Regions from separate parts of the Vibrio neonatus genome, predicted to be linked through region 1. Evidence: predicted binding sites of a transcription regulator. Region 1 holds the regulator's gene; the other holds the start of a gene.
What was found. Region 1 encodes MetJ, which represses methionine synthesis genes. Its sites were predicted from a motif close to TTAGACNTNTANANGTCTAA; they were not measured.

Region 1 (15,784 bases):
CATGTACGATTTCACGAGGAGTCATCTCAGACATATTAATTCCTTAGTACTCAAGTTCATCAATAGTGTGATGATGGTTAGTAAATACACAGATGTCGCCTGCGATCTTGAGAGCTTTTTCTGCAATCTCTCTTGCGTCTAGATCTGTATTTTCCAGTAATGCGGTTGCGGCTGCTTGAGCAAAGTTACCACCAGAGCCAATAGCAACAAGGTCGTGTTCTGGTTGAACAACATCGCCATTACCGGTAATGATGAAAGAGGCGGTGTCATCGGCTACCACAAGCAGTGCTTCTAGGCGACGCAGGGCGCGGTCGCTACGCCAATCTTTAGCCAGCTCTACAGCGGCGCGAGTCAGGTGGCCTTGGTGCATTTGCAGCTTGCTTTCTAGTCGCTCAAATAGGGTGAATGCGTCAGCGGTACCGCCAGCAAAACCAGCAAGTACTTTGTCGTTGTAGAGTCGGCGAACTTTCTGTGCGTTGCCTTTCATTACAGTGTTGCCTAGAGAAACTTGTCCATCACCAGCGATGACGACTTTATTGTTTCGGCGTACGGATACTATGGTAGTCACGAGGTTTCCTTCTAATTTTAATTTCACCAGTGAGATTAAAATGAAGTGGGGACGGACGTGGGGAAATTCAAGGTGATGGTAGAGAGGAGTGTTGGCTTATAGAAAATCTAATCAAAGCAAATCAAAAAAACAGCCTTGGTTAAAATGTTAACCAAGGCTGTTAGATTAGTAACCGGGATCTTTTTGGATCATACAAGGTTCAATTTTGGCACGTTGCAGTTTGTGCATATCTCGCACGGCATCACGTTTACGAGGGTAAGGCCCGAGAATGACACGATGATAATGACTTCCCGGCTTTTGTCGTATTCCGCTTTTGATACCTTGAAAAGCAATATCTACTTTGCGCGACTTTGCTTGCGCAAGCGTGCGGTAAGCGCCACATTGCATTATATAAGGTACTTTAGGTAGCTTCTCTTCTTTGGCGACGACTTTAATTTCACGCTCAGGCAATGTTTTCACATATTCCCACTGCTCTTCTGGAGGAGGAGGCAGGTTTTCTGCGCTCTTATTCGTCGTTGATGCCTCTTTTGCTGTTAGGTCAACGTCTACGGGCTGTTGTTGAGGTTCAGGGGTTTTACTTAGGGAATATAACCCATAGCTAAATGCACCAATCAATGCGCCAGCAAAGACGATCATCTTCCAAGGTTTTTTGGATTGTTTTGATGGGGCTGGCTTACGCGTTTTTTTCGGTTGCGTACGGCCACCCTTTACATAGTCTTTTCTTGCCACTCGAATTAATCTATTCCATTGCTCACGTTTTCTATGGTAATGCAGAAAACGTTCAGATAACAGACCCTAATAACTTGGTGGTAGGGTACTTTGTCGAATGATCAGCTCTGTTTCTAATAGTCGTGAGTCAGAACTGATCTCGTTGCCACTTAGTATCTCAAACAACATTTGAGTGGCTTGATAGCCTATATCATAACGAGGTTGAGAGACGGTTGTAAGTGGAGGATCGCAGTATTCTGAGAACTCTATATTATCAAAGCCGATAAATGAAATATCTTGTGGGACTCTAAGCCCCATATTTTTGGCTTCTTTGATTGCACCAATGGCCATCATGTCATTGTGGCAAAAGATAGCGCTCGGTGGAGAACCGGCGTTCATAAGTTTACGCAGTGCGGCTGCGCCAGATTCAAAGCTAAAATCACCGCTAGCAGTGTTGCTTAGATCAATACTTAATCCAGCGCGACGTAATGCTTGTTGGAAACCTTGGCTACGGAAGCTAGACAGTGGTGCATTGCCAGGGCCACAGATCTCACCAATGCGTTTGTGTCCTAACTTAGCAAGATAGTTCACCGCCTGAAACGAGGCTGTAAGGTTGTCGATATGAACAGTCGGCAGTTCTAATTCAGGGGCGTATTCACACGCCATCACCATTGGCGGCAGATTTTTTTGCTCAGCGATACTGGCATCGATAGGTAAGTCGGTACCGAGCAGAATCAACCCATCAGCCTGTTTTGAATACACCAAGTTAACTAATGAATTATCACGGCATTTTTGTTGTGAACTGTCACCATGCAATACAAGGTAGCCTTGCTTTGAGGCCGCTTCTTCTATGCCACGAATAATTTCAGAAAAGTAAGGGTCACAAAGATCAGGGACGATAACGACGAGAGTTTTCGATTCATTACGCTTCATGCTGCGCATGATAGTGCTAGGGCAATAGCCAGATTCAATGACCGCATCTTCTACTCGTTTGCGAGTGGAAGAGGAGACTTTTTCCGGGTTCATTAATGCCCTTGATACTGTTGCTGTTGATACTCCTGCAAGTCCAGCAACATCCTTCATCGTCGCCATAGTACGTCGTCCTCTATGAAATTTAGCGAGTGTTTGATTCAATCCATGACGCAAACTTATTTCAACTGCCTAAGCTTAATTGCGAGTGAAAAATAAGTTTAACGAGTTTTCGTTAAACAGTTTAAGGGACATGTAGCAAAATTGCACAACTTACTGTGAAGTGACTCGCATTTTGTCATATGCGTGTGGTTTAACTTAAGTCGATTGGCTCTACATCTATGTTCCAACGGACTTTTTTTGCGTTTGGCAACATATCTAACGCCGGTTTTGCGCTCAAAAGTAGCTTTTGCATGGTTGAACGTAGTTGGCACTGCAAAATAAGTTGCCAACGAGATTTTCCAGCTCGTTTTGCCATCGGCGCTGGTGTTGGGCCAAGTACCCAACATTGTTCATCAAACAAAGGGTGAGCTTCTAAGGTTTGCCTTACTTGCCTTAAAAAATCTTCCGCGAGTTGCGAATTATTCGATTCAGCTCGAAACAAAGACAGGCTGGCATAGGGAGGCAATTGTGCCACTCTACGTTCCATTAAGGCGCTTTGGGCAAACTCTGGATAGCCTTTGTGTAATAAAGCTTGTAGCAGTGAATGCTCTGGGTGATGAGTTTGTAGCACCACGTGTCCAGGCTTACTGGCGCGTCCCGCACGTCCTGCCACCTGAATAAACAATTGCGCTAGCTTTTCTGAAGCCCGAAAATCACTGCTATATAATGATGAATCCACATCAAGTAAAGCCACTAACGTCACGTCTGGAAAGTGATGCCCTTTAGCAAGCATTTGTGTACCAATCAGAATTTGATACTCACCATTACGAATGGATTCTAATGCACTCTCTAGACTGCCTTTACGGCGCGTATTGTCTCGGTCAATACGAATGGTTTTAAACTCTGGAAATAAGGTTTCTAAGTGCGCTTCAAGCTGTTCTGTACCAACCCCGACGGTCACTAAATGAGTTGAACCGCAGCTATGGCATTGATGAACAACGGGTTTTTGTGAGCCACAGTGATGGCAGCGCATCTCACTGCTTCCTTGGTGGAAGGTATAGTAAGCGTCACATCGAGCACATTCGGCAATCCAGCCACACTCGTGGCACATTAATGCGGGAGAGAAACCGCGGCGATTTAGAAACAGCATCACCTGATTGCCTTGTTGCAGGTGTTTACGCATTTGCGCAATCAGCGGCGCGCTCAAACCACTTTCTAGATATAAGCCTTTTACATCAATCACGCTGTTTTTGGTCGGGCTAGCGCCGCCAGCACGTTCAGTCAGTTTAAGATGCAGGTATTTTCCTGAAAGGGCATTATTTAAGGTTTCTAGAGATGGTGTGGCCGAGCCTAAAACAACCGGCACGCTTTCTGAGTGGGCGCGCATTATTGCGATGTCTCTAGCGTGATAGCGTAGGCTATCTTGCTGTTTATAAGAAGAGTCATGCTCTTCATCGACAATGACAATGCCAAGGTTGGCAAAGGGGGTCAGTAATGCCGAGCGAGTACCAATCAGGATGCCGCATTCTTTATTTTTGGCGGCCAGCCATGCATTTAGGCGTTCACTGTCATTAAGACCTGAGTGAATGGTCTCAATAGGCACGTTAAAGCGTCGTTTAAATCGGTTGATGGTTTGTGGCGTTAAGCCTATTTCGGGAACTAAGACTAACGCTTGCTTACCCTGCTGGATGACCGACTCTATAAGTTGAAGATAAACCTCGGTTTTACCTGAACCTGTAACTCCATCAAGAAGCGCACATTCATAACCTTCAATGTGGTTGACTGTGACTACGGCCAGCATTTGTTCATGGTTGAGTTGACGCTTGTCGTCTTCATTAATGAGCTCAGCTGGCCACTGGTCATTGATTTCAATACTTTCTGAGCAAACTACCCATTGTTTCTGCTCTAAAGTTTTTAAAACAGAGCTAGAGATATCTAAAGTGGCAAGTTCATGTTGAGCCAGTGCCCCATATTGCAAAGCATGCATCACTTTAGCTTGCTGAACTGCTCGTCCAAAGCCCTGCATTAACTGGTTACGACCAGCATCGGTGAGTTGCCATATTTTCTGTGGCTGCTTATGTGCTGGTTTACCTTTGCGCAGAGCGCCAGGCATAGCCCCATTTAATGTTTCACCGAGTGGATATTGGTAAAATCGGCTAGCCCAATGAATCAGTTTATAAAGTTTATCTGGCCATATAGGCTCAACATCAAGCACTGTCATTAAAGGCTTGAGCTTATTGATATCGTATTCTGATTGATGGGTGAGGGCAGTGATAACGCCAAGTCGCTTATTTGGCCCAAACGGCACCCATACACGCACACCCACAACAGGAAATAAGTGTGACGGGATGAGGTATTCAAATTCTTTATCTAGAGGTACGGGCAGGGCAACTCTAGCAATTGTTGGGCGCATGGGATCTCTTTGATGTTTCTGCAATCAGATAATTACACAGATGATGATACTAGAAAAAGGGCAAGGAGATGATGAAAAATATTGACCTCCTAGCCAAGTGTTGTCTCGCATATGGCTATATATAGGAATATTATGGTGAATGTGGCGAAAAAAGGGACAAATCAGTTGATCCTTAAAGACTAATTCATTACTATACTGCGCCTTGAAGATGCTGTATTACGCGGTGTCACTGTTAGAAACTACGTGTGGTGTCCAACCTTAGATTTGGATAGCGACGCGGCCTATAAATGAGGTTTTCCCATGAAACCAGGTATCCATCCTGAATACAAATCTGTAACAGCTAACTGCTCTTGCGGAAATACTTTTGAGTTCAACTCAACTCTAGCTAAAGAATCTATCCACCTAGACGTATGTGACAAATGTCACCCGTTCTACACTGGTAAGCAACGTATCGTTGATACTGGCGGCCGTGTTGATCGCTTTAACAAGCGTTTCGGTGCTCTTTCTTCTAAGAAATAATCTTAGTCGTAAAGATACAGAAAAAAGGTCGCCTAGGCGGCCTTTTTTGATCCCATAACAAAGTGACTTTCCTGCCTATTTACCTTCATTTTTATCCTGCAATCTAAGCTATTGTCTTTTTTACACTGGTTACTTTGTAGTACATTGCCTGTTTTTTATTTACAATCAAAAATTATTTACTTTCTCCTAATATCCACGAAGGGATGCTCTTTGATGTCAGATGACCAACCAATAAATGATTTCCGCCAACAAGCTCTCGATTACCACGAGTTTCCTAAACCAGGAAAAATAGCTGTTGAATTAACGACCCCTGCTGATTCAGTTCATGATCTTGCGCTAGCGTATAGCCCAGGTGTTGCAGAGCCAGTACGTGAAATCGCCCAAAATGCTGATAATGTTTACAAGTACACAGCCAAAGGGAATATGGTTGCGGTTATTTCAAACGGCACGGCTATCTTGGGGTTAGGTAACTTAGGGCCAATGGCTTCTAAGCCGGTTATGGAAGGTAAAGCGTTATTGTTTAAACGCTTTGCCGGTTTGGACTCTATTGATATTGAAGTAAAGCACCGCACTATTGATGAGTTCATCGATACCGTGGCGGCGATTGCCGATACTTTTGGCGGAATTAACCTAGAAGATATTAAAGCGCCAGATTGTTTTGAGATTGAAAGTCGTCTTATCGAACGATGTGATGTGCCGGTATTTCACGATGATCAGCACGGCACCGCGATTGTGACCGCTGCCGGCATGCTTAACGCGATAGAGCTACAAGGAAAACAACTGTGTGACTCTACTATCGTATGTTTAGGCGCTGGTGCTGCAGCAGTTGCGTGTATGGAGCTACTCATTAAATGTGGCGCACAGCGTGAAAAAATCTACATGCTAGATCGTAAAGGCGTTATTCATACTCGCCGTGACGATCTTAACGAATACAAACAGCTGTTTGCCAACAATACCGACAAACGTACCCTAGAAGATGTGATTGAAGGCGCGGATCTGTTCCTTGGTGTGTCTGGCCCTAACTTGCTGTCACCAGAGGCATTGGCCTTGATGGCGGACAAACCCGTGGTGTTTGCCTGTTCTAACCCTGATCCTGAAATTAAACCAGAGCGTGCTCATGAAGTGCGTAGTGATTTGATTATGGGCACGGGACGTTCTGATTATCCAAACCAAGTGAACAACGTTATTTGTTTCCCATTTATCTTCCGTGGCGCTTTAGATGTGAGAGCCAGCGAGATTAATATTGAAATGAAATTAGCGGCGGTGGAAGCGATTCGCCAGTTAGCAAAAGAGCCAGTGCCAGAAGAAGTGATGAAGGCGGCTGGAGTAACATCATTAGAGTTTGGTAATGGCTATATTATCCCTAAACCAATGGACCCACGCTTGTTGCCTCGCGTAGCAAGAGCGGTAGCAGAAGCTGCGGTTGCTTCTGGCGTTGCTCGCATAGAGCTTCCAGAAAACTATATGCAGAGCTAATAGCAGAATGCAGGGTTAATAACCGAAAGTGAAAAAGGGGCTAGAGTGTGATCACTCTAGCCCCTTTTTTTATGAGTTAAATCTGAGCGTTGTGCTAATTTAGTACTAGTGTTAGTCGTCGAAGACTTCTAATTCAATACCGAGATCAGACATAATTTTTTTTGCTTCAGTTGGAATTTCATCTGGGCAATCTTTTCGCAGATCTTCGTCGGTAGGGAGTGGTTGGCCAGTATAAGCGTGTAAGAAAGCTTCACATAAAAGCTCACTGTTGGTTGCATGGCGGAGGTTGTTTACCTGACGACGTGTTCGCTCATCAGTTAGAATTTTGAGAACCTTAAGTGGAATAGACACAGTGATCTTTTTGACTTGAGTGCTTTTTTTACCGTGTTCAGCATATGGGCTGATGTATTCGCCATTCCAGTCTGCCATTGGAAACCTTTATTACTTAGTTTTAAGAAGTTAATTTCCAATTCTAGCGATATTTACTGCTATATGTAAAGGCATTTAGACGTCTAGATGTGTTGAAGTCTAATACTGATCACGGTAATCTAGTATTAGATTCAGATTAATTTGATTGGTTACAAACTCCACCAGTCACTGCCAAAGGAAGGACAAGAAAATGAGCAGTAAACATAAGTCATCGACCATTGCCGTACGCACCGGTATAGAGTCTGATACCCAGCACCATGCTGTTGTTCCCCCTATTTACCTGTCCACAAACTATGGTTTTCCTTCATTTGGAGATGTACCAAAGTATGATTACACCCGCTCTGGAAACCCCAATCGTGGGCTTTTAGAGACGGCACTGTTTGAGTTGGAGTCAGGTAAAGGCGCTGTTGTTACCAACTGTGGTACATCAGCACTTAATTTATGGGTTTCGGCATTTTTAAGCCCAGACGATTTAATTATTGCGCCTCACGATTGTTATGGCGGTACTTACCGTTTATTTAACACTCGTGCGCAAAAAGGTGACTTTAAAGTCGAGTTTGTCGATCAATCAGATGATCAAGCCCTTGCTGCAGCGATTGCCAAAAAGCCAAAACTGATTCTTATTGAAACGCCATCGAACCCATTGGTGCGAGTAGTGGATATAGAGAAAGTGTGTCAGCAAGCGGCGGCTGTGGGTGCGTTAGTGGGCGTCGACAATACATTTCTAACCCCAATTTACCAAAGACCACTAGAGCTGGGTGCTGATTTTGTTATCCACTCCACCACTAAATACATTAATGGTCATTCAGATGTGATTGGCGGAGTAGTGATCACTAAAACCGAACAGCATGCTGAAGAACTTGGCTGGTGGGGCAACTGTATTGGTGCGACGGGTACACCTTTTGATAGCTACATGACACTGCGCGGCATTCGCACTTTAGGTGCACGTATGCGCGTGCATGAAGAAAGCTCACAAGTTATTTTAAACTTCCTACAATCTCAAAAGCGTGTGAAAACTATTTATCACCCAAGCTTGCCAGATCATCCAGGCCATGACATTGCTAAGCGTCAGCAGTCAGGTTTTGGCAGCATGCTTAGCTTTGAGTTTGATGGCGATTTAGAGCAGCTAAAAACCTTTATTAACAGTTTAAAACTATTCTCTTTGGCAGAATCATTGGGTGGGGTTGAGAGCTTGATTTGTCACCCTGCGACTATGACTCATAGAGCTATGGGTGAAAAAGCATTGGCTGAGGCTGGTGTGTCTAATTTCTTATTACGTCTGTCTGTTGGGCTAGAAGATAGTGACGATCTTATTGATGATCTTGCCCAAGCATTTGATTCGGTCGAGGGTTAATTATGAACAACGCAACGCAACTGCATAAGTTTGGTGGTAGTAGTCTGGCAAATGCAGAATGCTTTGATCGCGTAGCCAATATTTTGGCGGAGTACTCCAACGCGAGTGATTTAGTGATTGTTTCTGCTGCCGGTTCAACGACCAACAATTTGTTGCGCTGGTTAGCGGCTTTAGAAAAAGATGGACGTATTGCGCATGAGATTTTACTTGAGCTAAGAAGCTATCAGAATCAATTGATTAGCGACTTGCTTCCTCAACAAACGGCGACGGCTTTGCAAGAGCAACTTAACCGAGAGTTTACCGCATTAAGTGCCTTAAATGCTCCGTTAAGCGAGCCACAAAAATCAGCGGTATTAGGTCATGGTGAAGTGTGGTCATCTCGCCTCCTTAGTGCGGTGCTTTGTGATAGAGATATGCCAAGTGCAGCTCTTGATTCTCGCGACTTCTTACGTGCAGAAGCAGGCACTCAGCCAGAAATCGATCGCAACCTTTCTTGGCCACTATTGAAATCAGTGTTAGCTCAGCATCCTCAAAAACGCTTAGTGATTACTGGTTTTATGGCACATAACCAACAAGGAGAGACAGTACTTCTTGGACGTAATGGTTCGGATTATTCGGCGACCATAGTCGGTGCTCTGGCCGAAGTGGCTAAAGTTACCATTTGGAGTGATGTTGCAGGCGTATATAGCGCAGACCCGCGCATTGTTGAAGATGCTTGCTTACTGCCACTGCTTCGTCTTGATGAAGCCAGTGAATTGGCGCGTCTTGCCGCTCCTGTACTGCACAGCCGTACACTACAGCCCGTCGCCCAAAGTGCTATGGACTTAGAGTTGCGTTGCAGTCATCAACCAGAGTCAGGTTCAACGCGTATCGAACGTGTATTAGCTTCTGGTCGAGGCGCTAAAATAGTGACCTCATTAGATGATGTGAACTTGATTGAGCTGACTTTAAGCTCTGCACATGATTTTGAAAGTTTAGAGCCACAAGTGTTAGCTCTGCTGAATAAAGCACAGCTTGCGCCACTGGCCTATGAGTCACAATCAGATAAACACTGCTTACGTTTGGCTTATACCAGTGAACTATTGGCTGGTGCCTTAGCCTGCATTGAAGCGGCAAACTTTGATGTATCCGTGGCCGTGAAAAACGATTTATCCATGCTGGCTGCGGTAGGAGCTGGTGTGACTAACAATGCTAATCATTGTTTTGGTTTTTACCAAACACTGAAAAGCGTCAATGTTGAGTTCATGTTTGAAACCGAATCTGAGTTGAGCATTGTTGCCATAGTAAGAACCAGCGCAATTCCGTCACTGCTTAAAGTGCTGCATAACCAGCTGTTCCAAGCGCAAAAGCGTGTCGGCATTGTGTTGTGTGGTAAAGGTAATATTGGTTCGAATTGGTTGGAGCTATTTGCTACGCAAAAAGACCAGCTAGAAAAGCGTCGCGGCATGAGCTTTGACCTTATCGGGGTAATTGCGAGCCAGAGTTATTGGTTTGATGAAAATGGCATAGATGCCAGCAAGGTAAACAGCCAGTTCGCTGATAATGCGGTTAGTAACGAAGAAGATTGGCTACCGCTAATCAAGCGTCAATCAAGCTTTGATGAAATCATCGTATTGGATGTAACGGCTAGTCAGCAGGTGTCTGATCGCTACCTAGAGTTTGCTGAACATGGCATGCACTTAATCTCAGCAAATAAGCTGGCAGGTTCTGCGCCAAGTGAGTTTTACCATCAGGTGCAGGATGTATTTGCTAAAACAGGGCGTCACTGGCTGTATAACGCCACTGTGGGTGCTGGCTTGCCGGTAAACCACACAGTGAGAGACCTGCGAGAAAGCGGTGATGAAATCGTAGCACTCTCTGGAATCTTCTCAGGCACCTTGTCATGGCTGTTCCAACAGTATGATGGCTCTATTCCATTTAGTGAGTTGGTTGACCTAGCTTGGCAACAAGGGCTAACAGAGCCTGATCCTAGAGCCGATTTAGACGGCACCGATGTGATGCGTAAATTAGTGATTTTGGCACGTGAATCAGGTTTAGAACTGGAACCTGAAGGGGTGAAGGTTGAATCTTTAGTTCCCGAGGGTTTATTGGCTTTATCTGTGGATGAATTCTTCCAGCAGGCTAACGTGTTGAACGAAGCGCTAGCAGAGCGCTTAGATAAAGCACAAAGCGAAGGAAAGGTTTTACGATACATTGCACGTCTTTCAAAAGAAGGAGAGGCGACAGTGGGCGTAGAGGCGCTTGAAGCGCACCACTCTTTGGCTAACTTACTGCCTTGTGACAATATTTTTGCTATTGAGAGTAAGTGGTACAAAGATAACCCATTGGTTATACGTGGCCCTGGTGCGGGTCGAGAAGTCACGGCAGGCGCCTTGCAGTCTGATCTTAATCGCTTATCTAGTCTATTATAATTCTTATCTAAAGCATCCAACGTGTCCGCGTTGGATGCTTCTTATCTAAAAAGACTCAACTTTTGTACGAATTTTTGTTGACATCCCTCTCATAAATTTACATTATCTAGACATATAGACGTCTAAACGTTCAAAACTATGTGATTGTGCTGATGCACAGGGAGAAGAAATATGGGTTACACACACGCAAGCCACATTGATGCACTCAATCAAAACGTCGCTGAGCTTTCTGATAATATCAATGTCTCTTTCGAGTTCTTCCCTCCTAGCAGTGAAAAAATGGAGGAGACCCTTTGGAACTCTGTACATCGCTTAAAAACGTTAAAGCCTAAATTCGTCTCTGTGACCTACGGTGCTAACTCAGGTGAGCGAGATCGTACTCACTCAATCATCAAAGAAATCAAAAGCCAAACCAACCTAATTGCGGCGCCGCATTTAACTTGTATCGATGCTTCTCGTGATGAACTGATCACCATTGCCGATGATTATTGGAAGAATGGCATCGAGAGCATTGTGGCACTGCGTGGTGACATTCCGCCAAACGGTGGTACGCCAGATATGTACGCTTCTGATTTAGTTGAGTTACTAAAATCTCGCCATGACTTTGATATCTCGGTAGCCGCTTTTCCTGAAGTACACCCAGAAGCGAAAAGTGCGCAATCTGATTTATTAAACCTAAAACGTAAAGTTGATGCGGGCGCAAACCGCGCTATCACGCAGTTTTTCTTTGATGTTGAAAGCTACCTTCGCTTCCGTGACCGCTGTGCGGCAACGGGTATCGATGTCGAAATTATTCCGGGTATTTTGCCAGTGTCTAATTTCAAGCAAGCGTCTCGCTTTGCAGCGATGAATAACGTGAAAGTACCGGGATGGATGGCAAAACAGTTTGAAGGGTTGGATGATGATCCTTTGACACGCCAACTAGTCGGTGCCAGTCAGGCTATTGATATGGTGCGTATTTTAAGTCGTGAAGGGGTAAAGGATTTCCACTTCTATACTTTGAACCGTGCAGAAATGACGTACGCTTTGTGCCACACATTAGGTGTTCGCCCATAGTTCTCATCTGAGAATACATTGGTAGAGAGAGTGAATTTACGGAAAAGTATTGCTAGATAGGGATACGGTTAATAAGAATTTAACCAGCGTTGATATTGTTCTCTAAGCCAAATAAAACAAAGGACCCAGTGCATAAAAAGCTAGGTCCTTTTGTTTTTCTGTTAAGCAATCTCGCGTAACACTTCTTCCGCCCACTCATTCCAAGCTTCGCGAGTCAAAAGATTACGACGTAAGGTTAGTCGCTCAATTTTTTCTTTGTGGCTCAAAATGCGTGTATCAGCGTAATGCGTATCTTCGATTTCTTTGTAAAACTGAACCAGTTTACGTGAATCGCTTAGTGCAAGTTGCAGTTGGTCAGAAAAACCTTCAGCAGGCTGAACTTCACATGCATAAAGTTTAGCTGCAAACTCATCTCTCACTGTTGGGTGCGAAATAGGTTGTTCAAACCATTTAGCCAGTGCCTCACGGCCGCGCTCTGTGATTGAGTAAATCTTTTTATCAGGCTTGCCTGATTGAGGGAATAGCTGACAAGTAACGAGCTCGTTTTCTGCCAGTTTATTTAACTCACGGTAAACCTGTTGGTGGCTTGCTTTCCAAAAGTAGCCAATGCTATAAGAAAACTCTTTTGTAATGTCGTAACCGGTAGCATCTTTTGTGCTTAGTACGGTCAATATAACGTGTGGTAATGACATGTTGTTCTTCCAAATTACTGCATATAAAAAACAACGCACAGTTCAGACTCTAGTTGGTCATCATTGAAGAGTGCGAGCCACTCAAGAAGTTCATGAGTGCATGTATTACCTTTTAAGCCATTCTCACCCGACCATAATTTATTTTATTATGTCCAATAAATAGGGAATATTGTGTCTCGTTATTTTTATTGTGAAACCCAAGATCCCCTACCTATAAGCTAACAGTTTACTATCATTTTTTGGCGTTAGATTAACGAAAAATAAGTATTACAAAAACATGTTTACTGCTTTTTGTCTCATATTGCCAACTTGCTCAAAAAGCCTAACAAGTGCTGTTATCGGTTGGGTAAAATGCCGGATCTATCACTGTTTTATATTTTTGCGTGAGATAAGCCAAGGATACCGTGAGATAAGCTAAGGATACAAAAAAGCCCCAGCTCAATGAGCTAGGGCTTGAATGCTAAGCATGATAGACGCTTGTCGAGCTTAACCTGTGTTACGCATTCCTGCTGCAATACCAGCAATGGTAATCATCAGAGCTTCTTCCAGTTCAGGGTTATTCTCTTCTTTTTGTCTAGTACGCTTTAGAAGCTCTACTTGCAACATGTTCAATGGATCAACATAGATGTTGCGTAGACGTATGGACTCTAGACCCCATGGGTCACTTTGCATTAGGTTCTCGTTGTTCTCTACTTTTAGAACCGTTTGGATATCTTTTTGTAGTTGTCCACGAAGGTTCTCACCTAAACGCCATAGTGATGGGTCTGTAAGCTTCTCGTCGTACAGTTTAGAGATATCCATGCTGCACTTGTAGTACACCATTTCTAACATACCTAAGCGGGTAGAGAAGAACGGCCATTCACGACACATCTCTTCTAGTAATTCTAGATGACCTTGGTCAATTGAGTATTGAATCGCTTCACCCGCGCCAAGCCAAGCAGGAAGCACCAGACGGTTTTGGCTCCATGAGAAGATCCATGGGATAGCACGTAGGCTTTCTACGCCACCTTTCGGGTTACGCTTCGAAGGACGAGAGCCTAGCGGCAGTTTGCCTAGCTCAAGCTCAGGTGTAGCCGCGCGGAAGTAAGGAACAAAGTCCGCTTCACCGCGTACGACATTACGGTAAGACTCACAAGAAACCTGTGATAGCACTTCCATAAGGTCACGCCAATCTTGTTTTGGCTCTGGAGGCGGAAGCAGGTTAGCTTCTAAAATGGCGCTAGCGTACAAGTTCAGGCTGTTGACTGCCACTTGTGGTAGACCAAGTTTAAAGCGAATCATCTCACCTTGCTCAGTAACACGTAGGCCACCTTTCAAGCTTTTTGGTGGTTGAGACAACAATGCTGCGTGTGCAGGAGCGCCACCACGGCCGATAGTACCGCCACGACCATGGAACAAGGTCAGGTCGATATTTTCTGCTTCAGAGACTTTAACTAGCTTATCCATTGCGTCGTATTGCGCCCAGCCTGCAGACATTACGCCAGCATCTTTTGCTGAGTCAGAGTAGCCAATCATGACCATCTGTTCGCCTTGGATAAATCCGCGATACCAATCAATGCTATACAGCTGTTGCATGACGGCTTCTGAGTTATTTAAATCTTCTAGAGTTTCAAATAATGGACAAACGCCTAAACGGAATTTACAGCCCGCTTCACGTAGCAATAAGTGAACAGCAAGTACATCAGACGCTGTACGTGCCATTGAAATAACATAAGAACCAAAAGCTTCTTTAGGGTGAGCAGCAACAGTCTTACAGGTTTCAATCACCTCTTTAACCATTGGTGATGGTTCCCAGTTGTGTGGGATAAGAGGTCGATTATCGCTAAGCTCTTTAACTAGGAATGCAACTTTATCTTGTTCACTCCACTGGTCGTAATCACCTAGACCTAAGAAACGTGTTACTTCAGACAAAGCTTTCGAGTGCTCGGTGCTCTCTTGGCGAATGTCTAGTCGAACAAGGTGCACACCAAAACATTTAATGCGGCGAAGCGTATCAAGCAGTGAGCCTTCAGCAATCACACCCATACCGCACTCATGTAGAGAGGTGTAGATGGTATGTAGTGGGTGCCATAGTTGCTCAGCCGTTTCTAAGATGCTGACATTTGGAATAATATCGCCAGCCAGTCTTGCTGAAATCGATTTGCGCGTATTGTTAAGCAGAGTGCGCATTTCTTTTAGGATGCCACGATACGGTTCGTGACTATCACCCGCAAGTTCACGTACGGCTGCATTACACTCGATCATTGATAGCTCAGTGATTAGCTCTTCGATATCGGTGTAATATAGGTCAGCGGCTTTCCAGCGAGATAACCACAATACTTCTTGAGTAATGTTATGAGTGACAAACGGGTTACCGTCGCGGTCACCACCCATCCAAGAAGAGAAATGCACTGGGCGAGCATCGATAGGTAGAGGCTCATCTAGGTGAGTCGATACTCGTTCGTCTAACTCACGCAAGAAATCAGGTACTGCTTCCCAAAGCGAGTTTTCAACAACGGCAAAACCCCATTTAGCCTCATCAAGAGGAGTAGGGCGTTGCTGACGGATAACATCTGAGTGCCAGCTTTGAGCGATAAGTTGCTCTAGACGGCGCTCTGTTTTAATTCGTTCTGAGTGACCAATATCGCTAAGCTCTAGTTTAGATAAACAATCGTTTATCTTAAGTAGCTTGTTGATCATGGTACGACGAGAGATTTCGGTAGGGTGCGCAGTTAGCACTAATTCAATATTGAGGTTCTTGATTGCGTCCGATGCTTCTTTTTTAGAAATCTCTTTAGAATGAAGTTTACTAAAGAGAGTCTGAAGTACATCAGGTTCGCAAACATGCTCTTCGCAATGACGAGAAATTGTATGGTATTGATCGGCTATATTAGTCAGATTCAAAAATTGATTGAATGCGCGAGCGACTGGGATAAATTGCTCGTCCGGCAGGTTCTCAATCTCATGGATGAGAGCCTCTCTATCTTCTTGATGACCGCTACGAGCCGACTTAGACAACTTACGAAGAGTTTCAACTTTATTAAAAATCTCCTCTCCATGGGCGTCTTTAATGGTTCTGCCAAGTAGATTACCAAGCATCTTCACGTT
Region 2 (15,784 bases), 500 kb from region 1:
TTTTTCACGTTGTTCGCCACTGGCTTTATCACGCCAAGTTTCTGAAGTCGCAATTGTGATGTTTGCAATTGCATTGCCATTTGCGGCGAAACGAACCTCAGGATCCTGCCCTAAGTTACCCATAATAATTACTTTGTTGACGCCACGGCTAGCCATGTATCACTCCATTTACTTTTTATTTGCGCTAATACGCCAAGCATAACACGCATAACGGACTACTTAAATCACTAGAAAGTGTAATAGAGAGGCAGACCAATAGATAACATCTATACAAAAGCAGAAACAGTTGTTTGCATTTTTTTCGGCTTATTACGCAATTTTATGCAACAAAGAACATGAAACAGGGCTTTTTATTGAATATAATCGCAAAAAGTTAGTGTCATGTTTCTCAAATTGGAAAGATTTAAAAGAAACTGACCGTAGTTAACAGGGAGAAAAAGTATGTATTTTGATGGAATAAATTCTCAGCTTTTTTTGCATGAGAGCAGCGGGTTTAGTGACGAGGTAATTCAACAATTACAAGAGAAATCAAAGCTAACCCTGTACCCTCTCGAAGAGTGGCATATGCACTATAAGCCCAGTTTAACACCCGTTATTTTAGTGGATTACAATGACCCCACATTTGACCCTTTGGACTTTGAAAACCCAAGTACACCTGGGAAGCACATCAATATGGTCATTACTCAAGCGCCACTACAACTGAAAACGACAGACTTACTTAAATACGGTCGTTTGCGCGGTATTTTCTATAAACAACAATCCTTTGATGACATTGTGCTGGGGTTGCAAACGCTGAGCCAAGGTCAGTCATGGCTAAGTAGAGCCGTCAACGAGCAGTTGATTTCTTATTATCAATCCGTGTTGGTTCGCTATGCTCCGCCGCACACCATTGACTTAACGCGACGAGAAATGGAAGTTCTGGAAGCACTAAGAATAGGTAAATCCAACTTTGGGCTGGCTGAACAATTATTCATTAGTGAGCACACGATAAAGTCTCATTTATATAAGATCTTTCGCAAAATTAAGGTGAAAAACAGAGAAGAAGCGGTTCTATGGGCTCATCATTTTCTGCCATAAAGCAATAAAATTGCAGATTTAACCTAAGTGTATTTTATATCGCCTAATTCTAATGATAGAGTTAGGCAAAACTATTTAATTATAATGACTCAGTTAGGTTACCCCTCATGATTAAAAAATGCCTTTTTCCTGCAGCAGGTTACGGGACTCGCTTCCTACCCGCGACCAAATCAATGCCAAAAGAAATGATGCCTGTCGTTAATAAACCTCTTATTGAATACGGTGTTGAAGAAGCCATTCAAGCAGGTATGGATGCAATGTGTATTGTGACCGGTCGTGGCAAACACTCAATCATGGATCACTTTGATAAGAACTATGAACTTGAACATCAAATTCAAGGCACTAATAAAGAAGCATTACTCGTAGACATTCGTAATGTCATTGAGTCAGCTAACTTTACCTACATTCGCCAACGCGAAATGAAAGGCTTAGGTCACGCCATTCTAACGGGGCGTGAACTAGTCGGTGATGAACCTTTTGCAGTTGTTCTTGCTGATGACTTGTGTGTCAATGAAGAACAAGGCGTTCTAGCGCAAATGGCCGCGCTTTATAAGCAGTTCCGCTGCTCTATTGTGGCTGTGCAAGAAGTGCCTGAAGATGAAACACACAAGTATGGTGTGATCAAAGGTGAAGTAATCAAAGACGACATCATCCGCGTTGATGACATGGTAGAAAAACCAGAAGCAGGAACAGCGCCAAGCAATCTAGCTATCATTGGTCGTTATATTTTAACCCCTGATATCTTTGATCTTATTGAAGAAACAGAACCAGGCAAAGGCGGTGAAATTCAAATCACTGATGCCCTGCTTAAACAAGCTAAAGCCGGTTGTGTGCTTGCCTACAAATTTAAAGGCACTCGTTTTGATTGCGGTAGCGTAGAAGGCTACATCGAAGCCACTAATTACTGCTTTGAAAACATCTATCTAAAAGATAAAAAAGCCACTGAACTTGGCAAAAAATCGACATTAAAAGAACCTATCAAGTAAAACGATAGCCACTCTCAATCTTAAAAACAGTGACCTAGTGTCACTGTTTTTTTATCCAGTATTTATTTGCAGTCGTTTAAAGCTATGTAATACTTGGCAGATGATTATGTAATTGAGCAGGATTAGATGGATACTATCGACGTTCGTGGTGCTAGAACTCACAACCTTAAAAACATCAACCTCACTATTCCAAGAGATAAACTGACGGTTATCACCGGCCTATCCGGTTCTGGTAAGTCATCTTTGGCTTTTGATACTTTATACGCCGAGGGTCAACGTCGCTATGTTGAGTCTTTGTCAGCCTATGCCCGCCAATTTTTATCTTTGATGGAAAAGCCAGATGTTGACCATATTGAAGGTCTGTCACCTGCTATTTCAATAGAACAAAAATCAACCTCTCATAACCCCCGTTCAACAGTGGGTACCATTACCGAAGTGTATGATTACCTTCGTTTATTGTATGCCCGAGTTGGCGAACCTCGTTGTCCTGAGCATAAAGAGCCTCTATCTGCTCAAACCATTACTCAAATGGTCGACAAAGTGCTTGAGTTGCCAGAAGGCTCAAAAATGATGTTGCTGGCTCCGATTGTTAAAGAGCGCAAAGGGGAACACGTTAAAACCTTCCAAAACCTCGCTTCACAAGGCTTTATTCGTGCGCGTATTGATGGTGATATTTGCGATCTTTCCGATCCACCGACGTTAGAATTACATAAAAAACACACCATTGAAGTCGTCGTCGATCGCTTCAAAGTGCGCAGCGATCTTCAGCAGCGCCTTGCTGAATCCTTTGAGACCACTTTAGAGCTCTCTGGCGGGATTGCCGTCGTCGCCTCTATGGATAAAAGTGACCAAGAAGAGATCATTTTCTCTGCTAACTTTGCTTGTCCACGCTGTGGTTATAGCATGCAAGAATTAGAGCCAAGACTGTTCTCTTTCAACAACCCTGCAGGGGCTTGTCATACTTGTGACGGGCTTGGGGTACAGCAATATTTTGATGAAAGCCGAGTGGTTTTAGATGACAATCTAAGTATTGCCGAGGGAGCAATCAAAGGCTGGGATCAAAAGAACTATTATTACTTCCAGATGCTAGGTGCATTGGCAGAACATTATGATTTTGACTTGTATGCGCCTTTTAAATCTCTGCCGAAGAAGATCAGAGAGATCATATTAAAAGGCTCGGGACGCACCGAGATCGAATTTAAATACATCAATGATCGTGGTGATATTCGAGTTAAAACTCATCCATTTGAAGGCATTCTAAATACATTAGAGCGTCGCTATCACGATACTGAATCCAATTCTGTACGTGAAGATCTTGCCAAGTATATCTCGACTCGCTCTTGCACCAGCTGTGATGGCACTCGATTACGACAAGAAGCGCGTAACGTATTTGTAGACGATACGCCATTGCCTAGCATTGTCGAGATGAGCATTAGCGAAGCATTAGACTTCTTTAAAAACATGAATCTCGAAGGGCAAAAAGCGCAAATAGCCGATAAGATCATGAAAGAGATCAACGATCGCTTAAGCTTTTTGGTTAACGTTGGCCTTAACTACCTCAACCTCTCTCGCAGTGCTGAAACCCTATCTGGTGGTGAAGCGCAGCGTATCCGTTTGGCTAGCCAAATTGGTGCAGGTTTAGTCGGTGTAATGTATGTATTAGATGAGCCTTCCATTGGCCTGCACCAAAGAGATAATGAACGCTTACTTGGCACCCTCACCCATTTGCGTGATCTTGGCAACACCGTGCTTGTGGTAGAGCATGACGAAGATGCCATTCGAACTGCAGACCATATTATTGATATAGGCCCCGGCGCAGGGGTACATGGCGGACACGTTGTTGCAGAAGGGACTTATGACGATATCATCAACAACCCTGACTCACTGACCGGACAATACCTAAACGGCACCAAAGAAATCGCGATTCCGAAAAAGCGAACTCCTGTCGATAAAGAAAAATTAATCGTGCTAAAAGGCGCGTCAGGTAACAATTTAAAAACCGTTGATCTGACTATTCCTTGTGGATTGTTTACTTGTGTCACTGGGGTATCAGGTTCAGGTAAATCAACCTTAATTAATGACACCTTCTTTAAGATTGCGCATAGAGAACTCAACGGCGCAACCACCAGCAATCCAAGCGCTTATGATACGGTAGATGGCTTACAGCATTTTGATAAAGTGATCGATATTGACCAAAGCCCTATCGGTCGCACCCCAAGATCAAACCCTGCCACTTACACCGGAATATTTACACCGATTCGTGAGTTGTTTGCTGGCACTCAAGAGTCTCGTTCTCGCGGTTATAAGCCGGGTAGATTTAGCTTTAACGTACGAGGTGGCCGCTGTGAAGCGTGTCAAGGCGATGGTGTAATCAAAGTTGAAATGCACTTCCTGCCAGACGTTTATGTACCTTGTGACTCTTGTAAAGGCAAACGCTACAATCGTGAAACCTTAGAAGTTAAATACAAAGGTAAGTCCATCGATGAAGTGCTGAATATGACGGTGGAAGATGCACATGCTTTCTTTGAACCTGTGCCTGTCATCGCCAGAAAGCTAAAAACTTTAATTGATGTGGGGCTTTCGTATATTCGTTTAGGGCAAGCGGCAACAACGCTATCAGGTGGTGAAGCACAACGTGTGAAATTAGCCCGTGAATTATCTAAGCGTGATACTGGAAAAACCTTGTATATTTTGGATGAACCTACCACAGGATTGCACTTTCATGATATACAACAGTTACTTACTGTTTTACATCGCCTGCGCGATCACGGTAATACAGTAGTGGTTATCGAACACAACCTTGATGTGATAAAAACCGCAGACTGGATTGTCGATCTTGGCCCTGAAGGGGGACAAGGTGGTGGTGAAATTGTCGCAACCGGTACACCAGAGCAAGTAGCGAAAGTAAAAGGCTCACATACCGCTCACTTTTTAAAGCCTATGCTTAAATAACAACAAAGGACGCAACCAATGGCAACCCTGTTAACTACAGGTACATTACTTGAAAAAAAGACTCCTAAAGTACCGTTTAACAGGCGTTTTCTGCTGTTTATGGGGATTATCTTCCTCATCGCGACCCACTTCTTCTCCCCCAACCCTGGGGGAGCAGGATTAGCGCTATCTTTTAATCCTCCAGTGTGGGCGTTTTTGAGTATTGCACTTGGTATTGCCATGTATCAAACCGCCAATAATCGCGCCATCAAATACTCAAAAATGACCGTGGCTCTGTTTATCAGCTGTTTGTTGATGACCTTGCCCGTACTATTACCCAATGCCAATGTTGAGATTGTACTGCCAAGGTTAATCGGATTATGGGCCGGCTTTTTTCTGTTCCTATCTTTTCAGCAATTTAGATTTAGTAATGAAGAAAAGCAGCGACTACTGTGGTTTATTTTATTTTCGGTCGCCATTGAAGCGCTATTTGGTTGGGTGCAATACACATTACTGTCACCGGGTAATCCATTTGGATACGACACACTTAGAAATCGTCCTTATGGCATCTTTCAGCAACCTAATGTCATGGCTAGCTTCTTAGCCACAGGACTGGTGCTTTCTGGGTACTTACTCGCAAGACAGCCTCACGACAAATACTTAAAGTGGCGACAAAAAATCTCCTTCTTGTATGCCATTCCGCTACTGACAATCCCTTTATTGGTGGTGCTAGCTTCTAGAACCGGTTGGCTAGGCGCTATCATTGCGGTTGCTATGGTCTCGCCTTATCTGTATCGCTTTGCCTTGCGCTCACGAGCCATCATTTGGTCTGCTGCGGTTTTGATTGGACTCGCTATTGGTGTCGGCTTGACCTTCACGGGCAGCAGTCAGTCATTAATCAGCCAAAAAGCCGACCTAGAAAGTGCACGTGCTTATACCTTCCCGCAGGGGATTGATATGATTATCGAACGCCCTATTTCAGGTTATGGCTACGGAAAATTTGAATCGGCTTATATTGTCTATACCGCAAGACAGCACCAAATAAACCCTGACTATCCTGCTGGTTTACCTTCGATGGACCATCCGCACAATGAACTACTGATGTGGGGAATTGAAGGAGGCATAATACCTTTAGTCGGGATATTTCTGGCAATGGGGTTTGTGCTATACCGCTTGTATATGGTCAGGCATGGCACTCGCGTTGGCATCTTGGCACTCTTCATACCGATAGTGCTACATACGCAATTAGAATACCCCTTCTATCACTCTGCTATCCACTGGGTATCATTTATTGTTCTGCTGTATTGGGTCGATCAACGTACTGCACGTTATCGTCCACAAAGCTTTGGCCGCATGAGTAAAATGTTCCTACGCAGTGCCAGTTTGATATTACCTATATTAACCTGCGTCTACATGGTGACAGCGCTACAGACCAATTATGTTCTGACTCAATTTGAACATTCTAAGCCTAAAAATCCAGATATCTTAGATAGGGTGACAAACCCAATAGCATGGAAAGATCGTTACGAATGGGATATTAACAGCACCTTGTTAAACATCGGCATTGCCACCGATCAAAAGCAACATATTCAAGCCTATGTTGATTGGTCACTCCCGTTTATAAAAGACAAGCCACGCCCTGCGCTATACAAAAACTTAATACTGGCGTATTTAGCTCTAGACCAACAGCAGATGGCGAATGCAATTCGCAGTGAAGCGGAGTTTTTATTCCCTAAGGTGGACTTTAGCACTGTATCGTTACAGAGAATTAAGGTGAGTAAGGCGCAACCTACCACCAGCGACGAGTAATCCCTCACTGGTGGTTTAGCTCTCGTGGTTATAACACCTCTTTAAGTGCCTGCAAGCAAAGTGCGACATTTTCCTTGCGGGCGCCATAGCCCATCAAACCGATGCGCCATGCTTTTCCTGCTAAGTCTCCAAGCCCCGCGCCAATTTCCAGATTGTACTCATTCAATAGGCGTTGACGCACAGCGCCATCATCAACACCTTCTGGAATATAAATTGCGTTTAATTGTGGCAATCGATATTGCTCATCCACTACAAATCGAATACCCAGCTCAGATAACCCTTGTTTTAATATTTGATGAGCATCGGCATGACGTTGCCACGCTTGCTGTAACCCTTCCTCTTTTAATAACAATAAGGATTCATGCAGCGCGTACAAGCTATTCACTGGCGCTGTATGGTGGTACGCACGTTTACCTGCGCCACTCCAATACCCTAGCACTAAACTTTGATCTAAGAACCAGCTTTGTACTGGGTGAGTTCTCGATTCAATTTTTGCTAGCGCTTTTTCTGAAAAGGTCAAAGGGGACAATCCCGGAGTACAAGATAAGCATTTCTGGCTCCCTGAATACACTGCATCCAACTGCCATTCGTCAACTAATAGTGGTACGCCGCCTAGCGAAGTGACGGCATCAACAATCACCAGCATGTCTTTCTCTTTGGCTATTTTTGACAATGCTTGCGCGTCACTCAGAGCACCGGTTGATGTTTCGGCGTGCACAAACGCAACCGCTACCGCGTCAGGGTGTTCAGCAACAGCGCTTGCCAATTTAGTCGCTGATACCGGTGCGCCCCATTCATCGTCCACCACAACCGCAATACCACCACAACGCTCTACATTTTGTCGCATTCGTTCGCCAAACACACCATTGCGGCAAACAATCACCTTCTCTCCCGGTTCAACAAGGTTGACAAAACACGCTTCCATCCCTGCACTGCCCGGCGCCGAAATCGCGATGGTAAATTCATTTTCGGTTTGGAAGGCATATTTTAGTAGCGATTTAAGCTCATCCATCATGCCGATAAACAAAGGATCTAAATGTCCAATAGTTGGACGCGACAATGCTTGTAATACTTGAGGGTAAATATCTGAAGGACCAGGGCCAAGTAGAGTTCGTTTAGGAGGATTGAAGCTGCGCATAGTAAAGCCTTAATTTTAAATGAGAATAAACAGCTTATTGCATAAAAAACCAGCGTCAATAAGCAAAGCTCAGAAGTATGCGGTAGGTAAAAAAGCCAAGATCGGGATTAAGATATTGACATAATTTATACAAACCAGTTCAATGAAGAGAAGAGATAAATACCTCAGGGCAAGCTCTTATTATCAAATGTGTGATTAATAAAACGCATTTGAATCTCATACTGTTAACTCAGTATGGGTATTTGCACATTCTAAAGGACTAATGGAGAGATACAGTGAGCGCAATTAACGTTGCTAAATTTGGTGGCACCAGTGTGGCAAACTTCGAGGCGATGAGCCGATGTGTGACTATTGTAGAAAACAACCCTCAAACTAAACTGGTTGTAATTAGCGCCTGCTCTGGCGTAACCAATATTTTAGTTGAGCTTGCGAATGGTGTTACAGAACAAACCAAACGCGAACAACTTCTACAAACGTTAGTTGATATTCACTTCTCAATTATCAATCAGTTAAAACACCCAGAAAAAATCAACAATGAAATCAATGAAATACTGACCAAGATTTCTCAGTGTGCTGAAAGAGCGGTGAATGAACCGAGTGAACAACTCACCGACCAATTGGTCTCTTGTGGCGAGCTAATGTCGACGCATATCCTGTGTCAGTTAATGTGCGAAAAAGGCCACAATGCACAACGCTTTGATATCCGTACGGTAATGAAAACCACATCGGTATTTGGTAACGCTGAACCTCTACTGGATGAAATTAGTATTGCCGTACAAACGCACCTCGCGCCACTTTGCAAAGAGTCGATTGTTGTAACTCAAGGCTTTATTGGTTCAGACCTTAATAATAAAACTACAACTCTAGGCCGTGGCGGCAGTGACTATAGTGCTGCTCTTATTGCTGAAGCTATTTCAGCCTCTGGACTGGAAATTTGGACTGACGTACCTGGCATTTATACCACTGACCCACGTATTGCGCCGCAAGCGCATCCAATTAAAGAAATCAGTTTTGCTGAAGCGTCAGAAATGGCCAATTTTGGTGCTAAGATCTTACACCCATCCACTCTAGTACCTGCATTGAGACACAAGATTCCTGTGTTCGTAGGTTCTTCCAAAGAGCCTCAGCTAGGCGGAACTTGGGTTAAGCAAGAAGTCGAAAGCGCACCACTATTTAGAGCGGTGACACTGCGTGGTAATCAAACCATGATCACTTTAAAAAGCCTAAATATGTTCCAAGCCAGTGGCTTCTTAGCCAAAGTATTTACCATACTGGCGCAACATAAAGTCTCGGTTGATCTTATTACCACTTCAGAGATCAGTGTGTCATTGACTCTCGATCATACCAACACTCAAGGCGGCTCACCTAAACTGCCACCAGCGGCTCAACAAGAACTGGAAAAACTCTGTTCTGTGGTGGTTGAACATAATCTGAGTCTTGTGGCACTTATTGGTAACGAGATGGGACAAGCTAAAGGTGCGGCGAAGCAAATTTTTGGTACGCTGGAAGATTACAATCTACGTATGATCTGTTACGGCGCAAGTTGCCATAACCTGTGTTTCTTGCTGCATGAGTCTTATGCACGTAACGCAGTGCAGCACTTACATAGAGAGCTGTTTGAAGGCTAATGCTTGAAAGCTAGTTAAGCGAATAACGAACTATAAAAAATGGGGCTCTTTAGCCCCATTTTTGTTGTTTACTTGCTAGTTGTTCAGGTTTGGACCTAACCACTTCTCAGCTTCTAACCACTCCCAACCTTTACGCTCGGCATAGTCTTTGGCTTGATCTTCTTGGATCTGCGCAATCGCAAAGAAACGACTGTCAGGATGAGAGAAATACCAACCTGAAACAGAAGCACCCGGCCACATGGCGTAGCTGGTCGTGAGCGACATACCAATACGCTCTTCAACCTGCATTAAATCCCACAGAGGGCCTTTCTCTGTATGTTCAGGACATGCAGGATAACCCGGTGCAGGACGAATGCCTTGATACTTTTCACGAATAAGATCATCGTTACTCAATTGCTCATCAGGGCTGTATCCCCAAATTTTAGTACGCACTTCTTGGTGTAGATATTCTGCAAATGCTTCTGCTAAACGGTCGGCCACAGCTTGAATCATGATGGCATTATAATCATCACCCGCAGCTTTATAGTTATCCGCCAGTTCACGCTCACCAATGCCACCGGTCACAGCAAACGCACCAACCCAGTCTTTTACCCCACTCTCTTTCGGAGCAATATAGTCACTCAAACAGTAGTTAAATCCTTTCGGTTTTTTGGTTTGCTGACGAAGGTGACACAAGGTTTTAGCCACTGTAGTACGAGACTCATCGGTATAAACTTCAATATCATCACCCACGCTATTGGCAGGGAATAATTGACAAATACCATTGGCTTTTAGCAGACCTTCTCGCTCCACTCTATCTAATAGATCATTGGCATCTTTAAACAAACGACGAGCTTCTTCACCTACTTCTTCATGATCGAGAATGGCAGGGTATTTACCCATCAATGTCCAAGTCATAAAGAAAGGAGTCCAGTCGATATATTCACGTAACACCGACACGCTCATATCTTTAAGGATGACAGGCTCTAACTGCTTAGGCGCAGGAGGAACATAAGACGACCAATCAATATCGACCTTATTTTCACGCGCTTTTGCGATTGTGGTTGGCGCTGTCTTAGGACGCTTTCTCGCATGTTGGTCACGAACACGTTCGTAATCCAAATCCAATTTTTCAATAAATGCTGGTTTCAGCTGATCAGACAATAATGCAGAACAGACACCCACCGCACGAGAAGCGTTGTTCACGTATACCACAGGCTCAGAATAGTTTTGTTCAATCTTCACCGCGGTATGCGCTTTAGAGGTGGTTGCGCCACCAATCAGTAGCGGCAGTTTAAACCCTTGGCGCTCCATCTCTTTGGCTACGTATACCATCTCATCTAATGATGGCGTGATAAGCCCAGAGAGACCGATAATATCAACGTTTTCTTCTTTGGCGACCTTCAAGATTTTATCACAAGGCACCATTACCCCAAGATCGATGATCTCGTAGTTATTACACTGCAGTACTACGCCAACAATGTTTTTACCAATATCGTGCACGTCACCTTTAACGGTGGCTAATAGTATTTTACCGTTGGTTTGACCGACTTCTTTGAGTGCATCGATAAACGGTTCTAAGTGACCAACAGCTTGCTTCATTACACGAGCAGATTTTACAACCTGAGGTAAGAACATCTTACCCTCACCAAACAAGTCACCGACGACGTTCATGCCATCCATTAGAGGGCCTTCAATCACCTCTAGTGGTTTACTGGCTTTAACTCGCGCCTCTTCTGTGTCTTCAATAATAAATTCAGTGATGCCTTTAACCAGCGCATGTTCAAGGCGTTTTTCAACTGGCCAGCCACGCCATTCTAGCGCCGTACCATCATCTTTAGGTCCAACACCGTTTTCACGGTATTCATCCGCAATATCAAGCAATCGTTCAGTACCATCTGGACGACGGTTAAGAACAACGTCTTCTACCGCTTCACGCAGTTTATCTGGAACGTTATCGTAAACCTCTAGCTGACCTGCGTTTACGATACCCATATCCATACCGTTCTTGAAACAGTGGTATAGGAAAACCGCATGGATGGCTTCACGCACGTAGTTGTTACCACGGAAAGAGAAGGAAACGTTAGACACCCCTCCCGAAATCATCGCATGCGGAAGCGTACGCTTAATATCGGCGACCGCTTCGATAAAGTCGACCGCATAGTTATTGTGCTCATCAATGCCGGTTGCTACCGCAAAGATATTGGGGTCAAAAATGATGTCTTCAGCAGGGAAGCCAACTTCATCAACCAAAATATTGTAGGCATTAGTACAAATCTCGACTTTACGCTCGCGTGTATCGGCTTGGCCTACTTCATCGAAAGCCATCACGATAACCGCTGCGCCATAACGACGAATCAGCTTAGCTTGAGCAACAAATTTTTCTTTGCCTTCCTTCATAGAGATTGAGTTCACAATCCCCTTGCCTTGAATACATTTTAGACCGGCTTCGATAACCTCCCACTTAGAGGAGTCGACCATGATAGGCACTTTAGAAATTTCGGGTTCTGACGCACAAAGATTCAAGAAGCGAACCATACAGGCTTCAGCATCAAGCATCCCTTCATCCATATTGATATCGATGATCTGAGCGCCGTTTTCTACCTGCTGACGAGCAACATCTAACGCTTCTTCATAAAGCTCTTCTCTTATTAGACGTTTGAAGCGAGCGGAACCGGTAACGTTGGTTCGTTCACCAACGTTCATAAACAGTGATTCTTTTTCTATAGAGAGCGGTTCTAAACCAGATAAGCGACAAGCAGGTTTGATATCAGGCAGTGCGCGAGGAGCCGCTTTTTCTACGGCGTCTGCCATAGCTCTAATGTGCTCTGGCGTAGTACCACAACAGCCACCAACAAGGTTTAGAAATCCTGAATCAGCCCATTCTTGAATGTGCTCTGCCATATCTTCAGCAGAAAGATCGTACTCACCAAAGGCATTCGGTAGACCGGCATTCGGGTGAACCGATACAAAAGTTTCTGAAATGCGAGACAGCTCTTCCACATACGGGCGAAGCTCATCTGGGCCTAATGCACAGTTCAAACCAAAAGAAATCGGGTTTACATGACGTAGAGAGTTATAAAACGCTTCCGTTGTTTGTCCTGAAAGGGTACGACCTGAGGCATCGGTAATAGTCCCTGAGATCATCACAGGCAATGTCTGGCCGATTTCATCAAATACAGTTTCAACAGCAAAGGCACACGCTTTGGCATTGAGAGTATCGAAGACGGTTTCGATAAGAATAAGGTCTGAGCCACCTTTGATTAACGCTAAAGTAGATTCTTTATAAGCGATAACCAACTCATCAAAGCTCACATTACGAAAGCCTGGATCGTTAACATCTGGAGAGATAGAACAAGTTCGGTTAGTTGGACCTAAAACACCCGCTACATACCTAGGTCGATGAGGCGTCTTTTTCGTCCATTCGTCTGCTGCTTCACGAGCCAGTTTTGCCGCCACATAGTTAATTTCTTCACTCAACTCCTCCATATCGTAATCCGCCATCGCAATGGTGGTTGAGTTGAAGGTGTTCGTTTCTAGAATATCCGCGCCGGCTTCTAAATAATCACTGTGGATCTGCTTAATCAACTGCGGCTGAGACAGAACAAGTAAGTCATTATTTCCTTTTAAATCGCAATGCCAATCGGCAAAGCGTTCACCCCGATAGTCTTCTTCTTCTAGTTTCAGGTTTTGGATCATGGTGCCCATGCCACCATCGATCAAAAGAATATGCTTCTTTAATTGGGCTTCTATCTGTTCTCTCATACTGCATCCTGCTCAGACGTGCTATTACTAACTTATTAATAACATCCTATCACAGAAAAATTAGATTTCTAGACGTCTAAAGTATGCATATTAACGCTATGATGCACTAGTAAGATGAGTTTTATTTGATATCACTATTAATTTGTCTCACAGTGTTGGGACTTGCGAAACTTAGGAGAAAGGAATGGACGCCTACCATACGCTATCTTTTTTAGCTGCTGGCGCGGTATTTATCGCATTTATAAACAGCAAAATTGGGAAGATGCAAACCACGATAGCCATTACCGCTGGGGCGATGTTGCTTTCGTTGGCGCTTATCATTGCAGGTCAAGCTGGATGGTTTAAGTTATCCCACGTAGCCCGAGAAACTATCGCATCGATTAATTTCGAAGACTTCCTGCTAAAAGGAATCCTTGGCTTTCTGCTCTTCGCTGGCGGTTTAGGTATTCAACTTAATCATTTAAAAGATCAAAAATGGGAAATTTCGTTTCTAGCGTTAGCCGCTACATTGTTTTCCACTTTTGCGATTGGATTTTCTTTACACGCTATCTTTGCTTTAATCGGTTTTAACTTTGACCTGATTTATTGTTTGCTCTTTGGCGCACTGATCTCGCCAACCGATCCAATTGCGGTATTAGCCATCGTAAAGAAGTTACAAGCCCCGACGCGTATTTCTACGCAAATAGAAGGCGAATCACTGTTTAATGATGGCTTTGGCTTAGTCATATTTGTCACTATTTTTAGTATTGCTTTTGGTAGCGACACCCCTACGTTTAGTTCTGTTTCGGTTCTATTCCTCCAAGAAGCGATTGGTGGTATTGCCTACGGTTTTGTTTTAGGCCTTGTATTCCATAAGCTCATCAGCTTAACCGATGACCATTCAATGGAACTACTACTGACTCTAATCATACCGTCCGCTGGATATGCATTGGCTGAATCACTGGGAGTATCCGGCCCGCTGTCTATGGTGGTATCGGGAATTATCATTGGTAACTGGACTCGTAAATCCGGTTTTACCGAAGAGAGTCATCGTCACTTAGACCACTTCTGGGAATTGATTGATGAGTTTTTAAATGGGGTGCTCTTCCTGCTTATCGGTATGTCGATGTTGCTGTTTGAGTTCCATAAAGAAGATTGGATCATGATGATTGTAGCTGTACCACTGGTGTTATTAGTACGCTACATCAGCATTAAGCTCTCTTATACCTGCTTTAGTCGTTTTAGAGACTACAACCCTATGTCTGTGAAAATTCTCACTTGGGGCGGTTTAAGAGGTGGGTTGGCACTGGCAATGGCACTATCAATACCCGCAGGGATTATGGTAATCCCTGAGAAAAATATCGACGTAAAAGAGATCATTATCGTGATGACCTATGCGGCTGTGATGTTCTCGATTCTAGTACAAGGGATGACGATTACACCATTGATCGAAAAGGCTAAACGTTTAGAGCCTGCCGCTACACAAGAAAACGAAAGTAAATAATTTTCCCATCAAATAGACAAAAGGCATACCACTCAAAGGTATGCCTTTTTGTTTTTAACTAAGCCTATATCTATTCGTCGATAGTAAAGTTCTTCTCTGAGAACTTATCCAAATCATAAGGCGTCTGCTGGTACACACAGTAATTAAGCCAGTTACTAAATAATAAATGTCCGTGACTACGCCAAGTAGCATGTGGGTCATTGCTAGGATCATCATCAGGATAGTAATTTACTGGGATTTGTGGCTCCATGCCTTCGCCACAATCTCGAACATACTCAGTATGCAGCGTGTGTGACTCATACTCAGGATGTCCCGTCACAAATACATTACGCTTGTCTTGCGTTGCTGCTAAATAGACTCCAGCTTCTTTAGAGGTGGCTAGAATGTCTAAGTCTGTATTCTCTGCTAGATAATCAGATGAAAAGTCAGCATAACGAGAGTGAGGTGCTAAGAAGCAATCATCAAAGCCTCTTAATAGTGGATGGTAAGCATTGTGCGTCTCATGGCTGTATACGCCTGATAGCTTTTCTTTACGTGTTCTTTTAGGTAAGTCATAGAGCAGCTTTAATCCTGCTTGTGCAGCCCAGCACACATACAAGGTTGAAGTAACGTGCTCTTTTGCCCAAGACATGATGGTTTTGAGGTGATCCCAGTAGAATACATCCTCAAACTGAACTAAACCTAATGGCGCGCCAGTGATGATAAGCCCATCGAAGTTGCGCTCTTTAACCGCTTCAAATTGTCGATAGAAGTTATCTAAATGCTCTGTTGGAGTGTTTCTACTCGGTCTGTTATCGATACGAAGTAATTCAATATCAACCTGCAGTGGGCTATTCGATAGTAGACGTAAAAACTGGGTTTCAGTCTCTATTTTCTTTGGCATCAGATTTAAGATCAGTACGCGCAATGGACGAATCATTTGCGTCGATGCACGAGTTTCTGACATGACAAAGATGCTTTCGCCTCTGAGTATATCTGTTGCAGGTAA

Region 2: a site for MetJ is predicted at 13,374-13,393, ahead of metH (methionine synthase). Genes of this name have one in related genera too.

Annotation. Positions count from the first base shown of each region.
Region 1 is NZ_AP024885.1:164,729-180,512, forward strand. Features, by position in the region: gene hslU (HslU--HslV peptidase ATPase subunit) at 1-34, opposite strand, end outside; gene hslV (ATP-dependent protease subunit HslV) at 44-568, opposite strand; gene OCU38_RS00795 (SPOR domain-containing protein) at 734-1,297, opposite strand; gene cytR (DNA-binding transcriptional regulator CytR) at 1,364-2,368, opposite strand; gene priA (primosomal protein N') at 2,559-4,760, opposite strand; gene rpmE (50S ribosomal protein L31) at 5,061-5,279, shown strand; gene OCU38_RS00815 (malic enzyme-like NAD(P)-binding protein) at 5,493-6,755, shown strand; gene metJ (met regulon transcriptional regulator MetJ) at 6,867-7,184, opposite strand; gene OCU38_RS00825 (O-succinylhomoserine (thiol)-lyase) at 7,375-8,538, shown strand; gene OCU38_RS00830 (bifunctional aspartate kinase/homoserine dehydrogenase II) at 8,541-10,949, shown strand; gene metF (methylenetetrahydrofolate reductase) at 11,121-12,005, shown strand; gene OCU38_RS00840 (PadR family transcriptional regulator) at 12,167-12,697, opposite strand; gene ppc (phosphoenolpyruvate carboxylase) at 13,184-15,784, opposite strand, start outside.
Region 2 is NZ_AP024885.1:2,411,572-2,427,355, forward strand. Features, by position in the region: gene OCU38_RS11190 (single-stranded DNA-binding protein) at 1-156, opposite strand, end outside; gene OCU38_RS11195 (LuxR C-terminal-related transcriptional regulator) at 442-1,077, shown strand; gene galU (UTP--glucose-1-phosphate uridylyltransferase GalU) at 1,185-2,063, shown strand; gene uvrA (excinuclease ABC subunit UvrA) at 2,190-5,015, shown strand; gene OCU38_RS11210 (PglL family O-oligosaccharyltransferase) at 5,034-6,803, shown strand; gene OCU38_RS11215 (pyridoxal-phosphate-dependent aminotransferase family protein) at 6,832-7,941, opposite strand; gene lysC (lysine-sensitive aspartokinase 3) at 8,217-9,569, shown strand; gene metH (methionine synthase) at 9,645-13,313, opposite strand; gene OCU38_RS11230 (cation:proton antiporter) at 13,498-14,796, shown strand; gene metA (homoserine O-acetyltransferase MetA) at 14,867-15,784, opposite strand, start outside.